Regions from separate parts of the Buttiauxella sp. S19-1 genome, predicted to be linked through region 3. Evidence: predicted binding sites of a transcription regulator. Region 3 holds the regulator's gene; each other region holds the start of a gene.

Region 1 (5,570 bases), on a different contig from region 3:
GGGATGTTGCTTAAAAAATTGCACAGTTTTCGAGTGTCAGCGCTTACGTTGGGACTGGCACTCAGTTTCGCTCCACTGTTTATGGCGCAGGCCGATGAGCCAGAGGTTGTTCCATCAGATAGCTCTGCGGTGAGCATTGAACCCGCAAGCTCACCTGACCAGCCATTACCACAATCTACTGCGACCGCTAATATGGTGGGAGTGTTGCCGCTCAACTCAACCGGCATGTCTGCCGCACAAAGTCGCACGCAGCTGGTGGCTCAAATGCCTGCGGGTTATACGCCGGTTTACCTCAATGCGCTTTCAGCGTTCTATGCCGCCCGTGAAATGAAACCGATGTGGGAAAATCGCGATGCGGTGAAAGCTTTCCAACAACAGCTTGCGGAACTGGCCATTGCCGGTATTCAGCCGCAATTTACCACTTGGGTTGAGCTGCTCACCGACCCTGCCGTCACGGGTCTGGCGCGAGACATCGTTTTGTCAGATGCGATGATGGGATATCTGCAATTTGTGTATGGTATCCCAACGGAAGGTAACCGCTGGTTGTACAGCACTAAGCCATACAAGCTGCAAACTCCGCCTATTTCCGTGATTAACCAATGGCAGGTGGCGGTTGACCAGGGAACGCTGGTGAGTTTTATCGAAACACTTGCGCCTCAGCATCCGCAATACGCCAAATTGCATCAATCACTGGTGCATTTGTTAAGTGACTCACGTCCGTGGCCGCAACTGACCGGCAGTGAAACGCTCCGTCCTGGCCAGTGGAGCAACGATACGCCAGCACTGAGAGAAATTCTGGCCCGTACCGGCATGCTGCAAGCTGAACCTGCAATACCGCTTAAAGAACGGGATAGTGTATCTAATACTGTCGTTGCAATCAGTCCATCGGCCATTCAACTAGACAGTGAGCAGGTGGCGCAACAGACTCCTGAAGCGGTTGCCGGGAAGAAAAAGAAATCAGCGCCTGCTGTGCGAAGCGTTTACAGCAACGAACTGGTGGAAGGGGTGAAACGTTTCCAGAAATGGCAGGGTTTGGGTGTGGATGGCTCCATTGGGCAATTAACGCGTAACTGGCTGAATGTCACGCCACAGCAGCGTGCGTCGTTAGTGGCATTAAATATCCAACGTTTGCGATTGCTGCCGAAGAAACTCGACACCGGTATTATGGTGAACATCCCTGACTATTCGCTGAGCTATTACCTCAACGGCAGTGAAGTATTGGCTTCGCGGGTGATTGTCGGGCGTCCTGACCGTAAAACGCCAATGATGAGCAGTGCGCTTAATAACGTGGTGGTGAACCCGCCATGGAATGTGCCGCCAACGCTTGCACGCAACGATATCCTGCCAAAAGTCCGTCAGGACCCGGGTTATCTTGATCGCCATGGTTACAGCGTTTTACGCGGCTGGAGCAACAATGCTGAAGCTATCGACCCGTGGCGTGTGGATTGGGAAACTATCACAGCCAGCAATCTGCCATTCCGTTTCCAGCAAAAACCAGGGGTGCAGAACTCGTTAGGGCGTTACAAGTTTAATATGCCGAGTTCTGACGCTATCTATTTGCATGACACGCCAAACCACACCCTGTTCCAGAAAGATGCACGAGCGCTGAGTTCTGGCTGCGTACGCGTGAATAAAGCGTCTGAACTGGCAAATATGTTATTGCAGGATGCTGGCTGGAACGATGCCCGGATTTCAAGTCAACTGAAAGACGGCAGCACCAAGTATGTCAATATTCGCCAGACCATTCCGGTCAATCTTTACTATTTGACGGCGTTTGTCGGTGAAGATGGACGTACACAGTACCGAACCGATATTTACAATTACGATCTTACCGCGCGATCTGGCGCACAAATTCTTCCAAAAGCTGAACTATTGATTCGCTAAATGCAGTAATTCTAATGAATTAGCGGTCGTAATAATTGCGATACCCAGCCGGGTCCTCTACAGGGCCCGATTTTGCTGGGTTTTGCACACCTTGACTCGCTTTGTTTTGGCAGTTAAGGTGCCAGGCAGTGCGCTGAAGTGCATATTATTCGATCGTTTTTTACCTGTAGACCTGGACATCATGGACAAATTTGACGCAAACCGCCGCAAGCTGCTGGCGTTGGGTGGCGTGGCTTTAGGTGCCTCGCTGTTACCAACACAAGCGTTTGCCATGCTATCAACACCGCGCCCACGCGTTCTGACTCTGAATAACCTGCATACAGGGGAGTCATTGAAGGCTGAATTTTTCGATGGTAAAGGCTATATTCAGGATGAATTAGCAAGGCTTAATCATTTCTTCCGCGATTATCGCGCGAATAAAATTAAATCCATCGACCCGAAATTATTCGACCAGCTATATCGCCTGCAAGGCTTGTTGGGGACCAACAAACCGGTGCAACTGGTCTCTGGCTATCGCTCTCTGGACACCAATAATGAGCTTCGTGCTCACAGTCGTGGGGTCGCGAAAAAAAGCTACCACACCAAAGGGCAGGCCATGGATTTCCATATTGAAGGGATTTCGTTGAGCAATGTTCGCAAAGCAGCATTATCTATGCGCGCAGGTGGTGTAGGATACTACCCCAGCAGCAACTTTGTGCATATTGATACCGGGCCATTAAGGCGCTGGTAAAACAACGGAATCCGGCGATGGTTGCCGGTATTGGAGTGTCATGAACTATCACATAATTCCGGTCACCGCATTCGGACAAAACTGTTCGCTGATTTGGTGTGAAGTAACTCAACAGGCAGCACTGGTTGATCCCGGTGGCGAAGCCGAAAAGATCAAGCAGCAAGTGGCGGCGCAGGGCGTGACTATTACGCAAATCCTGTTAACGCATGGTCATCTTGATCATGTTGGGGCTGCTGCTGAACTGGCCGAACATTACGGTGTTCCTGTTGTTGGGCCGGAAAAAGAAGACGAATTTTGGTTGCAGGGTTTACCCGCGCAAAGCCAAATGTTTGGGCTTGAGGAGTGTTTGCCGCTGACGCCAGACTGTTGGCTGAACGAGGGTGATAGTGTGTCAGTGGGAAATGTAGCCTTACAGGTGCTGCATTGCCCGGGCCATACTCCTGGTCACGTCGTTTTCTTTGATGCGCAATCTCAGTTACTGATTTCCGGCGATGTGATTTTCAAAGGCGGAGTAGGGCGTAGCGACTTCCCGCGTGGCGACCATGCGGCGCTGATTGACTCGATTAAACGTAAACTGTTGCCGTTAGGCGATGATGTGACGTTTATTCCAGGTCACGGGCCGTTGTCCACTTTGGGTTATGAACGCCTGCACAATCCCTTCCTGCAAGACGAATTACCGGTCTGGTAAGTTTGTTAAGCTAAATAAAAAGAGCCGCTTTGAGCGGCTCTTTTCATATCTGCTGATGGCTTACAGCACAGCAACAATCGCTTCGCACAGCGGAGCCATATTGTCTGGCGTCATGCCTGCAACGTTCACACGCCCTGAAGCAACCGCATACACACCAAACTCTTCACGTAAACGCAGCACCTGCTCTTTAGTCAGGCCGCTGAACGAGAACATACCGTTCTGGTTGATGATGAAGCTAAAGTCGCGGTTAGCGCCTTTCTCTTGCAGGGTATTGACGAACAACTGGCGCATACGGTGAATACGCTGACGCATGTCTGACAGCTCTTGTTCCCAAATTGTACGCAGCGCGTCATTGCTCAGAATGGTAGCAACAACGGAGGCGCCGTGTGCTGGCGGGTTAGAGTAGTTAGCACGAATCACAGCCTTCATCTGGCTGAACGCACGATCCACGGTATCCGCATCAGCAGCAACCAGAGTACAAGCACCTACGCGCTCGTTGTAGAGGCCAAAGTTCTTAGAGTAAGAGCTGGCAACAATCAGTTCTTTGTGGCTTGCAGCAAAGATACGCAGACCTTCGGCATCTTCTTCCAGACCACGGGCAAAGCCCTGATAGGCGAAGTCAAACAGCGGCAACCAGCCTTTAGCCAGTGACATTTCTGCCAGAGTTTTCCACTGCTCAGCCGTTGGATCAATACCGGTTGGGTTATGGCAGCAACCGTGGAACAACACCACGTCACCTGCTTGTGCAGCTTGCAGGCTGTTAATCAGGCCATCGAAATTCAGAGAGTGGTTCTGCGCGTCATAGTAATCATATTCGCACACTTCCAGCCCAGCAGAGTTAAAGACGCTTTTGTGGTTTGGCCAGCTTGGATTGCTCACCCACACACGTTGGGTGGTGGTATTTTTAGCGAGGAAATCAGCGGCAACACGCAGTGCACCAGTACCACCAGGGGTTTGAGCCGTACGAGCACGTTTGTTTGCACTCAGAGCATTATTTTTCCCGAACAGCAATTCCTGGGTACAGCTACCAAATTCTGGAATACCGTCAATACCGAGGTAGTTCTTGGTGTTCTCATTTTCCAGCAGATACAGCTCCGCTTTCTTAACGCAGGTTAAAACCGGAGTTTTACCCGTTTCATCCTTATAAACACCAATACCAAGGTTAATTTTAGTCGGACGGTCATCGGCGCGAAACAGATCGGCCAAACCAAGAATTGGATCAGCAGGAGCAGCGGTAATGTTCTCAAACATGACGAGTTTCCATTGTGATATCGAGGGGAGTAACGCACTCAGGTTAACTGCTGTTTTAGTAAATGCCAACCGTTTGCAACAAAAAGAAACTGCTCTCGTCACAAGTTATTTTTTTCACCTCTCCGGGCATAAAAAAACAGGGCCGAAGCCCTGTTTTTAAATCATCCTGGCAACAATGTTGCTGGATAATTAGAACTGATAAACGATACCAACAGCAGCCTGGTCGCCAGTTGCTTGTTTAGCAGATTCGCTATACTCGTTGTCGTCCAGCATGTTGAACTGGTATGCAGCATACACGTTCATGTTTTTGTTGAAGTAGTACCAGGTACCCACTTCGATGTATTTAACCAGGTCAGCATCGCCACCGGAGAAGGTGCCACGAGCCTTCAGGTCTTTACCTTTAGACTGCACGTAAGCGATGGATGGACGCAGACCGAAGTCGAACTGGTATTGAGCTACAGCTTCGAAGTTCTGAGTTTTGTTTGCGAAGTTATTGTCTGGTTCGCGAGTCATGTTAGTAGTTTCAGCATACATGATTGCAGCGTAGACGTTGTTTGCATCGTACTTAGCAGCAGTAGACCATGCTTCAGCGCGGTCGCCACCAGCACTTGCCCAGTTGGCATTAGTTGCTGCTTCACGTTGTTCGAAAGTACGGTTTGCAGACTCATAACCAGCTGCAACGCTGAAGCCTTCGCCGATGTCATAAGTTACAGCGGTGCTGTAGCCGTCGCCGTTAGCTTTAGCGCCGTTACCAGCACGACCTAAAGTAGGCACGCCGTTTTCGTCCAGGCTTGGAGCAACTACGTTGCTACGCTCGTTTTTACCCTGGTATTGCAGAGCAAACGCCAGGCCATCAACCAGACCGAAGAAGTTGTTGTTACGGTAAGTCAGAACGCCAGTAGTACGGCCGTTCATGAAGTTGTCGGTAGCAGCCCAAGAATCGCCGCCCCACTCAACCAGCATATCGGTATAAGCCGCTACGTCGTAGATTGCGCCGTAGTTACGGCCGTAATCCAG
Region 2 (5,570 bases), on a different contig from region 3:
GGACTTTGGGCAAGCCACCACTAAAAGCCAGGCGGAATGCTCGCGCTGGGCATTCTTATACGCCTATGGTGCGCATAACATCACCATCTGTGGCGCCGGGAAGATTAATGGCAATGCTGACGGCTGGTTTGATGCACAGGCCGATGATATGGGCTATCGCAAGCCTGCCGAACAGCGCCCGCGCATGATTGTTTTTGAAGATTGCCGTCACGTACAACTCCGCGACTTTACTATCGAAAATGCCCCAATGTGGACGATTCATCTGGTGGCGTGTGAGCTGGTAAAAGTACATGGCATCACCATCGATAACGATCTTTCACTGGCTAATACCGATGCACTGGATATCGACAGTTGCCAGCAAGTGCATATCAGCAATAGTCATTTCAGCGCCGCCGATGACACTATCTGCCTGAAGACGAGCCGTAAACCGGCACCGTTGCAACGCCCGACGCGCCATGTGGTAGTGAACAACTGCACGTTACGTTCCAAAAGTTGTGCGGTAAAAATTGGTACTGAAACCTGGGAAGACATTGAAGATATTTGTGTCACCAACTGTGCCATTTACGAATCAAACCGCGCCATCGGGATTGTCTCCCGCGACGGCGGACGCTTACGACGCATGATCTTCAGTAACATCACTTTTAACTGCGAGATGGTGCATGCCTGCCATTGGGGTAAGGCTGATCCAGTCTACTTGTCTGCCCGTTTCCGTGACCCAGCGATTCAACCTGGTGCGATTGAGTTTATCCAGTTCCGTGGTTTAACCGGCGTGAGTGAAGGGGCGGTTAATTTACACAGCGAGCAACCAGGACTGGTGCGCCAGGTAATCATTGATGGTTTGCAACTCACCCAAAGCATCAGCGCCTCACCGGAGCAGGGTTTATACGACATTCGTCCACCCTGTAACCCGCTTTCGCCAACGGGTATGGGGCTGGACAACGCCTGGTGTCTTAATCCTGATACGCAGCGTGCTTACGGTGTTGAGGCTTATCCCGGTGGTTTGCCCGCGCTGTATTGCTGTGGAGTGAATGGCCTGACGCTGCGCAATATCGATGTTTTTCGTCCACAGTCTCTACCTTCCGACTGGAACGAACAGGCTGTGGTATTGGTAGAGTGTGATGGAGTAAAACAAGATGTCTGATTTCGCATGGCTGGGTGGAGTTGCTGCCTGCTGCACCACCGGTTCTTTTGCCCTGCAAGTGATTCATATCCTGAAAAATCGCGATACTAAAGCGATCTCTCTGAGTATGTATCTGGTGTTTGTTTTTGGGGTGTTATGTTGGTTGCTTTATGGGCTAACAAGCGGTGATATGCCGCTGATGATCGCCAACGGTATCACCCTGTTGTTAGCGGCGACCGTGTTAACAATGAAGGTGATGAACGAACGAGCGAAATAAGCGGGATACTGCCTTCTCTGTTGAGGAGAAGGCAGTTGATTTACTCGTCTGCAGCGTGGCCTTGCGGTGGTAATTCTTTGCCATCAAGCCAGGCGCTGTTTTCACGCATCTCCAGCCGCCCCTCAATAAACCAGGAAACGACTAACGGATAAATTGCGTGTTCTTGATTCTGCACGCGAGCGGTGATGTCTTCTTCGTCATCACCTTCAAAAACAGGCACTTCGGCTTGCAGAATAACCGGGCCACCATCCAGTTCTTCGGTGACAAAATGCACCGATGTCCCATGGACTTCATCACCGTTTTCCAGCACCTGACGATGGGTATGCAGGCCGGGATATTTCGGCAACAGAGAAGGGTGGATGTTAATCAAGCGCCCGGCATAATGCCCGACAAACTCTGGGCTCAAAATACGCATGTAACCTGCCAAAACCACCAGATCCGGGGCGTAAGCGTCGATCTCAAGCATTAACTCACGATCGAACGCTGCGCGATCGACGAACTGGCTGGCGGTTAACGCGTGAGCAGGAATTTCTGCTTCACGCGCACGTTCAAGCCCAAAAGCTTCGGTTTTATTACTGAATACAGCCGCTACAGTGCCATTAATCTTTTTAAGCTTGCAGGCATCAATGATTGCCTGAAGATTGCTTCCGTTGCCGGAAACCAGCACTACAATGCGTTTCATCACTCAATAACCACGCGCTCAGAGGAATCGGAAGCTTTGATACTACCGATTTTCCAGGCGTTTTCACCTTTTGCATTCAAAAACTCAACCGCTTTGTCCGCTTCAGCAGCAGGCAGCGCAATCAGCATACCCACGCCACAGTTAAAGGTGCGGTACATTTCATGACGGCTGATATTTCCGGCTTGTTGCAACCAGCCGAATACCGCAGGCCACTGCCATGAAGACTCAGTGATAATCGCCTGAGTGTTGTCTGGCAGAACGCGTGGGATATTTTCCCAGAAACCGCCACCGGTCAGGTGAGCAATCGCGTGAACGTCAACCTGTTCAATCAATTCCAGAATCGACTTCACGTAAATGCGCGTCGGTTCCAGCAGGTGATCTGCCAGCGGTTTGCCTTCTAATTCGGTAGTCAGTGGGTCAGTACCGCTCACTTCCAGCACTTTACGCACCAGAGAATAACCGTTGGAATGCGGGCCACTGGAAGCCAGCGCAATCAGCACATCGCCATCGGTCACTTTGGAGCCGTCGATGATTTCAGATTTCTCGACCACGCCGACACAGAAACCAGCCACGTCGTAATCTTCACCGTGGTACATGCCCGGCATTTCAGCAGTTTCACCGCCGACTAATGCGCAGCCAGATTGCAGACAACCTTCGGCAATACCAGTAATGACGCTTGCAGCCGTTTCGACTTCAAGTTTGCCCGTTGCGTAATAATCGAGGAAGAACAGCGGTTCAGCACCCTGAACGACCAGGTCGTTCACACACATGGCCACCAGGTCGATGCCGATTGTGTCGTGACGTTTTAAATCCATAGCCAGACGCAGTTTAGTACCCACACCGTCGGTGCCGGAAACCAGCACAGGTTCACGATACTTCTGCGGTAACGCACACAGCGCACCGAAACCGCCCAGGCCACCCATCACTTCCGGGCGGCGGGTCTTTTTCACTACACCTTTGATTTTATCGACCAGAGCGTTACCAGCATCAATATCAACACCGGCATCTTTATAGCTAAGAGAAGTTTTGTCGGTCACTGCTAAGTCCCCGCGGATGGGTTAGGAATAAAAAACGCCGCAATTCTAACAGTGCAGGCAAACGTTTGCGAGCCCCTTATTCAGCAGGATGTAATTATTGTTGATATATACTCATTCCAGTCTCGTTGATCTTGATCAACCCCAATCGGTGCCAATTCCTGTGGCACCACCATCAAAAAGCGGTATAATCCGGCGATTTTTTTTGTGGTGGCCAACTATCTCGGGGAGAAAGAGTATGAAGATCGTGGAAGTCAAACACCCACTCGTCAAACACAAGCTGGGCCTGATGCGTGAGAACGACATTAGCACCAAACGCTTTCGTGAACTCGCCTCAGAAGTTGGCAGCTTGCTAACTTACGAAGCCACGGCGGATTTGGAAACTGAAAAAGTCACTATCGAAGGCTGGAATGGCCCGGTAGAAATTGACCAGATCAAAGGCAAAAAGATTACCGTTGTGCCAATTCTGCGTGCCGGTTTGGGCATGATGGAAGGCGTGCTGGAAAACGTTCCAAGCGCACGTATCAGCGTAGTGGGTATCTATCGTAATGAAGAAACCCTGGAGCCAGTGCCTTACTTCCAGAAACTGGTTTCTAACATTGAAGAACGTATGGCGCTGGTGGTTGACCCAATGCTGGCAACCGGCGGTTCTATGATTGCTACTATCGACCTGCTGAAGAATGCCGGTTGTACCAGCATTAAGGTGCTGGTTCTGGTAGCAGCACCAGAAGGTATCGCGGCACTGGAAAAAGCGCACCCGGACGTAGAGCTGTTTACTGCTTCTATCGATCAGGGCCTGAACGAGCACGGATACATTATTCCGGGTCTTGGCGATGCGGGCGATAAGATTTTTGGTACCAAATAATGCTCTTCATCTTTCGAATTGCTGATGCGTTGGCTGCCTTTGCTCACCTTGGTCACGTAGCAAATCTACGCTCCCAGGGATTTGCGCAGTTGCCGCCTTCCTGCAATCCGAAATCTATTGAGCATTAAAAAATTGAGCCGACTTTGAGAGTCGGCTTTTTTTTGACTAAAACACAACAACACCATCATTCAGAGGACAACATTATGACGCGCCGCGCCATTGGGGTACACGAAAGACCACCCCTGCTGCAAACGATACCGTTAAGCTTACAGCACCTGTTCGCTATGTTTGGAGCTACCGTTCTGGTGCCATTCCTGTTCCACATCAACCCGGCTACGGTTTTGCTGTTTAACGGGATCGGGACGCTGCTGTACCTCTTTATTTGTAAAGGCAAAATCCCGGCGTATCTCGGTTCAAGTTTTGCGTTTATTTCGCCAGTACTGTTGCTGTTGCCATTGGGTTATGAAGTGGCGCTGGGCGGCTTTATTATGTGCGGTGTGTTGTTCTGTATCGTGGCGTTGATTGTGAAAAAAGCCGGTACCGGCTGGCTGGATGTGATGTTCCCTCCGGCGGCAATGGGCGCAATTGTGGCGGTTATCGGCCTGGAACTGGCACGTGTTGCCGCAGAAATGTCAGGCCTATTGCCAGCTGCGGGTACCGAACCGAATACCACCAGCATCATGATCTCGCTGGTAACGCTGGGTGTGACGGTATTTAGCTCAGTCTTGTTCCGTGGTTTTCTGGCAATTATCCCCATTCTGATTGGCGTGCTGACTGGCTACGCGCTGTCATTTGCCGTCGGGATTGTGGATACCGCGGCGATTGCTCAGGCTCCGTGGTTTGCACTGCCAACCTTCTACACGCCGCGCTTTGAGTGGTTTGCCATCTTCACCATTTTGCCAGCAGCGCTGGTGGTTATCGCCGAGCACGTCGGGCACCTGGTGGTGACGGCGAATATCGTCAAAAAGGATCTGATCCGCGACCCAGGTCTGCATCGTTCGATGTTTGCTAACGGTCTTTCCACCGTGATTTCCGGTTTCTTCGGCTCTACGCCGAACACCACTTATGGTGAAAACATTGGCGTTATGGCGATCACCCGCGTGTACAGCACCTGGGTTATCGGCGGTGCGGCGATTATCGCGATTCTATTGTCGTGTGTCGGTAAACTGGCGGCGGCGATCCAAATCATCCCGGTTCCGGTAATCGGCGGTGTTTCTCTGTTGCTGTATGGGGTGATCGGCGCTTCAGGTATCCGCGTGCTGATTGATTCGAAAGTGGATTACAACAAAACGCAAAACCTGATCCTGACCGCTATCATTCTGATCGTTGGCGTCAGCGGTGCGACCCTACATATTGGTGCGGCTGAGCTGAAAGGGATGGCGCTGGCGACTATCGTCGGTATTGGTCTGAGCCTGATCTTCAAATTGATCAGTATCCTGCGCCCGGAAGAAGTGGTGCTTGATGCAGAAGAAACCAACGTAAAACCGTAGTTTTGATGCAAGCCGGGCGACGTGTGCGCCCGGTTCTCCTGATCGCCAATTCTGTGATAGACTCTCTGCGTTTTTCTGCCTGTTATGGTTGAGGTAATTCTG
Region 3 (5,570 bases):
CGAAAACCGATGCTTTACTGGAAGTCGCTGCCATCACCTTAAAGATGGATCTGGACGGCTGGTTAATGCCTGATGAAACCCTGCATTTCCATGTCGAACCTTTCGAAGGCGCTATCCTTCAGCCTGAAGCGCTGGCCTTCAATGGTATTGACCCGCACAACCCGTTGCGTGGTGCCGTCAGTGAATATGACGCGCTACATGCGATTTTTAAGATGGTGCGCAAAGGCATCAAAGACAGTGGGTGTAACCGTGCAATTATGGTGGCGCACAATGCCACCTTTGATCACAGCTTTATGATGGCCGCGGCAGAACGCGCGTCATTAAAACGTAACCCTTTTCATCCGTTTGTCACCTTTGATACCGCCGCACTGAGCGGACTGGCATTAGGCCAAACGGTGCTGGCGAAAGCGTGTATTGCTGCTGGTATGCCGTTTGATAGCAGCCAGGCGCACTCTGCACTTTATGATACCGAGCAAACCGCGCAGCTATTTTGCGAGATAGTGAATCGCTGGAAGCGTTTAGGTGGCTGGCCGCTGCCACTCCCTGCAGACCCCGAATCGTGAGCATAAAAAAAGCGACCTTAACGGTCGCTTTTTAATAACTAACAGCAAATTACTCTGCGTCTGGCTCTTCAGATTTATGCTTAGCAGCAGATTCTTTAATCAGCGCCTGCAATTCACCACGTTGATACATCTCAATGATGATGTCGCAACCGCCAACCAGCTCGCCATCAACCCACAATTGTGGGAAAGTCGGCCAGTTGGCATATTTTGGCAACTCAGCACGGATGTCCGGGTTCTGCAAAATATCAACGTAGGCGAAACGCTCACCACAGGCAGACAGCGCCTGCACAGCCTGGGCTGAGAAACCACAGCTAGGCAGTTTCGGGGAACCTTTCATATAAAGAAGGATTGGGTTTTCAGTAATCTGTTGTTGGATTTTTTCAATAGTGCTCATTGCTTGCTTCCTCAAACCTGGTCTCGGCAGTAGCCTGCCATTGTAGCGATCGATACCCTCTCCAGAAAACACCAATTTTTGCAGGGTTTCTGTGTACTACGCGATGGAGGGATAACATGTCTCAAGAATAACACTTTTCCGGTAGCTGCAAATCAGGAATTAACCCTATCCCTGATCAATAAATCACCTTATGACCTTAAGTTTGATGATTTTTTTTGCGACTGGTTACGAAACAGCACGACGATAGGTAAAAGGTTGTTAACTTTATCTCACTTAATAGATTAGAATCGGCGGGTTTCGCAAAATCATACACGGGCATGATGGTAATTATCATGCATTCATTTTAACCAGGGGATTGTCGAGTGGCGCGGATAACAAAAATTTCTATCACGCTCTGTGCTCTGCTATTTACCTTGCCGTATACACCATTGACGCAGGCGTCTGAGCACGCTCGTCCCGTGGCGGCGCATAAAGCGCACGTTGTGAAAAGCACAACCAAGAGCACAGAAAAGAGCAGTAAGAGTAAAGATAAAACCACTACCGCCAGCAAGAAAACCAACACCACCTCCAAAACAACCAGCAAGAAAAAAGAAACCACTGCCTCAACGAGTAAAACCGCTAAAAACTCCAGCAGTGCTAAAACAAAAAATCTTGCCAGTAAAGACCGCAAAAAATCCTCTCAGCTCGCGAAAGTCCAGCCTGTTGCTCTCACCGAAAAATGCAGTAAACCTCGTAAAGGTTATAAAACGCATTGCGTGAAAGTCAAAGCAGAGCCACCAACGACGATTGCCGCTGCGCATAAAGTCCGGGTGCAAAAAGCACAGAAAACGGCGATGAACAAATTGATGGGCCAGATTGGCAAACCGTATCGCTGGGGTGGGACTTCACCGCGTACCGGTTTCGATTGCAGCGGTCTGGTTTATTACGCCTATAAAGATTTGGTGAAGTTCCGTATTCCCCGCACTGCTAACGAAATGTATCACCTGCGTGATGCCTCTTCGGTGGATCGTGGTGAGCTGGAAACAGGTGACCTGGTATTCTTCCGTACACAAGGTCGCGGCACTGCGGATCACGTAGGCGTGTATGTAGGCAACGGTAAGTTCATTCAGTCTCCACGTTCTGGCAGGGATATCCAAATCACTTCCTTGAGCGAAGATTACTGGCAACGCCACTATGTTGGCGCTAAACGTGTCATGACCTCCAAAACCATTCGTTAAAAATTCGTCGAAAATCTGCGCCTGCCCTTCATTGGGCAGGCGTGTTCCTCTTTTGCTTACCCTTTCAATTTGTTACCCTAAACCCGCACTAAAAGTGTTGTCTAGATGTAAACAATAATAAGGAGTTAGCAATGTCGTTCGAACTACCTGCACTACCGTATGCAAAAGATGCTTTAGCACCGCATATCTCCGCCGAAACCCTGGAATACCATTACGGTAAACACCATCAAACCTATGTCACTAACCTGAATAATCTGGTTAAAGGCAGCGCGTTTGAGGGTAAAACCCTCGAAGAGATCGTTCGTACTTCCGAAGGTGGCGTATTTAACAACGCCGCTCAGGTCTGGAACCACACTTTCTACTGGAACTGCCTGGCACCAAATGCTGGCGGCGAGCCAACTGGCGAACTGCTGGAAGCCATCAATAAATCTTTTGGTAGCTTCGCTGAGTTCAAGCAGCAATTTACTGATGCTGCTATCAAGAACTTCGGTGCTGGCTGGACATGGCTGGTTAAACAGGAAGATGGCGCATTAGCGATTGTTTCTACCTCTAACGCTGGCACCCCACTGACGACTGCAGCTAAACCGCTGTTGACTGTGGATGTGTGGGAACATGCGTACTACATCGACTACCGCAATGCTCGTGCTGGCTACCTTGAGCATTTCTGGGCGCTGGTGAACTGGGCGTTTGTTGCGAAGAATTTAGCAGCTTAATGCAAAAGTAAATGGGCCGCGATTTGCGGCCCATCTTGATCAAAGCGTAAAAATCAGTGCAGTACGGCAGTTAGTGCGCCGAAAACAATCAAAGCCAAAACAATTACCGTCGTCGTGATTGAAAATTTCAAATCGGTGCTCATCATTAAACTCCTTTTATATCCATACAATCGATGTGTCAGGGTGATTTTCCCACAACCAGAGATAAAAATCCTCCAGGTTTTAATCTGATATCAATTTTCCCTCTTCCACTTTTCGCCTGGATAGGCCAAAATCCCTCGCTAATTTGTTGCGTATCGTCAATTCAATGCCCTCCTCCCGTTTTATGTCGCAATCCCGGCATACCTGCAACCATCATGTTGCCTGTGGAGTCAGCGTACGCAAACGTTTAACATAATAGCAATCAAGGGTTTACGATATAGCCCGGAGTGAATTTTAATGGCGACAATCAAGGACGTGGCGAAGCGCGCAAACGTTTCCACTACAACCGTATCACATGTGATTAACAAAACCCGTTTTGTGGCGGAAGAAACGCGCAATGCGGTGTGGGCAGCAATTAAAGAATTGCACTACTCGCCAAGCGCCGTAGCACGAAGCCTGAAAGTTAATCACACCAAAACGATTGGTCTGCTTGCCACTTCCAGTGAAGCACCCTATTTCGCCGAGATAATCGAAGCGGTGGAAAATAGCTGCTTTGAAAAAGGCTACACCCTGATTTTGGGCAACGCGCACAACAACTTTGAAAAGCAGCGCGCTTACTTATCGATGATGGCACAAAAGCGTGTCGATGGCCTGTTAGTGATGTGCTCTGAATATCCTGAATCATTGCTCACCATGCTTGAAGAGTACCGTCACATCCCTATGGTGGTGATGGACTGGGGCGAGGCTCGTGCCGATTTCACCGACTCCGTGGTCGATAACGCTTTCCACGGCGGTTATCTTGCTGGACGTTATTTGATTGAACGCGGCCACCGCGAAATTGGCGCCATTCCCGGGCAAATGGAACGTAACACCGGTGGCGGCCGCCATGCAGGCTTTATGAAAGCACTGGAAGAAGCGGGAATTTCCATTCCGGAAAACTGGATTGTTCAGGGTGACTTTGAACCTGAATCAGGTTACCGCGCCATGCAGCAGATCATCGGCCAGTCTCATCGCCCAACAGCGGTATTCTGTGGCGGCGACATTATGGCGATGGGTGCTATTTGCGCTGCTGATGAAATGGGGCTGCGCGTGCCGCAGGATATTTCCGTTATCGGTTACGACAACGTACGCAACGCGCGTTACTTCTCACCAGCATTGACCACCATCCACCAGCCGAAAGATTCGCTAGGGGAAACGGCGTTTAATATGCTGCTGGATAGAATCGTCAACAAACGCGAAGAGTCGCAGTCGATTGAGGTTCACCCGCGTCTGATTGAACGCCGCTCTGTGGCTGATGGCCCGTTTCGCGATTATCGCCGCTAAGTGTGTGTCGGATGTCGCGCAAGCGACATCCAGCAGACTTACAGCGGCTCCTGTAACCACTCCTGATTCATCGTGTCACTATCGCCTAAGTAATCCAACAGCCAGGCCAACGCTGGCGATGCATCGTTTTGCTGCCATGTCAGGCAACATGCCGCGTCAGGGAATGGATTATCCAGCGTTAATTCGCGCCATTTCCCTGAAGCAACCCACGGTTTGGCAATATGTAACGGCACCATGCCGATACACAACCCCGCGCTCAAGCAATCCGAACCGGACGCCCAATCAGGCACTACCACGCGGCGCTGGTTATCTAACAGCCAGGTAATTCGTTTTGGTAATGAACGCGAAGTATCTTCCAGAACTAGCGATGGCCAGGCACGCAGGTCATCATCGCTTAACGTCCCGTCGCACTGTGCCAGTGGGTGCGAGGAAGCCACCACGCAACGCCAGCTCAACGTTCCCATATCACGGAAGGCATAACGCCCCCCAACCGGAATCGCCTGAGTCGCGCCAATCGCCACTTCTACGCGTCCATCCGCCAGCGCATCCCACACGCCGTTGAACACTTCCTGAAAGATACGTAATTCGATATCAGGAAAATGGCGATAGAAATCCAGCACCAGTTGCCGCGTTCGCTCCGGTTTTACAATGTTATCAACTGCAATCGCCAGGTGACCGCGCCATCCATTGGCGATCTGTTGGCACTGTTGCCGTGTCGTCATCATTTTTTTGATAACAGAGCGGCCTTCTTTGAGAAAAAAGACGCCAGCAGGGGTTAATTCAACATCCCGATGACGACGTTCGAATAGCGGAACGGCTAACCAATCTTCGAGTTGCCGCACCGTATAACTAATGGCAGACGGAACGCGGTGCAACTCTTGTGCTGCACCGCTGAAGCTGCCATTGCGCGCTACCGCATCGATGACTTCCAGCGAGTATTCTGACCACATTTCTTTGCTCACAAATTTTTTGAACGCAACCTACAAATATTAGCGTTTCACAAGCGTAATTGCACTCCGTACACTCTCGCGGCGATTAACCTGCAAGATAAAACAAGAGAAAATTATGCAACCATCAAAAGGATTTCTTATCTGGCTGGCCGGATTAAGTGTGCTGGGGTTCCTCGCCACAGACATGTATCTGCCTGCTTTCGCTGCCATTCAGCAAGATTTACAGACCGACGCCTCTGCCGTCAGTGCCAGCCTGAGTCTGTTCCTTG

The links. Region 3 encodes PurR, which represses purine synthesis genes. Its sites were predicted from a motif close to CANGCAAACGTTTGCNTG; they were not measured.
Region 1: MES37_RS04395 (amino acid aminotransferase) is a predicted target of PurR. The motif match lies at 4,616-4,633, and genes of this name have one in related genera.
Region 2: purM (phosphoribosylformylglycinamidine cyclo-ligase) is a predicted target of PurR. The motif match lies at 3,171-3,188, and genes of this name have one in related genera.

What each region holds. Positions count from the first base shown of each region.
Region 1 is NZ_JAHWLU010000010.1:70,898-76,467, forward strand. It holds gene ldtD (L,D-transpeptidase) at 4-1,884, shown strand; gene MES37_RS04385 (YcbK family protein) at 2,066-2,614, shown strand; gene MES37_RS04390 (MBL fold metallo-hydrolase) at 2,655-3,302, shown strand; gene MES37_RS04395 (amino acid aminotransferase) at 3,363-4,553, opposite strand; gene MES37_RS04400 (porin) at 4,743-5,570, opposite strand, start outside.
Region 2 is NZ_JAHWLU010000006.1:40,752-46,321, reverse strand. It holds gene MES37_RS02795 (glycoside hydrolase family 28 protein) at 1-1,141, shown strand, start outside; gene MES37_RS02790 (SemiSWEET family sugar transporter) at 1,134-1,397, shown strand; gene purN (phosphoribosylglycinamide formyltransferase) at 1,438-2,079, opposite strand; gene purM (phosphoribosylformylglycinamidine cyclo-ligase) at 2,079-3,116, opposite strand; gene upp (uracil phosphoribosyltransferase) at 3,352-3,978, shown strand; gene uraA (uracil permease) at 4,182-5,468, shown strand; gene MES37_RS02765 (DnaA inactivator Hda) at 5,568-5,570, shown strand, end outside.
Region 3 is NZ_JAHWLU010000063.1:9,213-14,782, forward strand. It holds gene rnt (ribonuclease T) at 1-563, shown strand, start outside; gene MES37_RS14535 (Grx4 family monothiol glutaredoxin) at 613-957, opposite strand; gene MES37_RS14540 (C40 family peptidase) at 1,320-2,174, shown strand; gene sodB (superoxide dismutase [Fe]) at 2,306-2,887, shown strand; gene cydH (cytochrome bd-I oxidase subunit CydH) at 2,941-3,033, opposite strand; gene purR (HTH-type transcriptional repressor PurR) at 3,326-4,351, shown strand; gene punR (DNA-binding transcriptional activator PunR) at 4,390-5,301, opposite strand; gene punC (purine nucleoside transporter PunC) at 5,417-5,570, shown strand, end outside.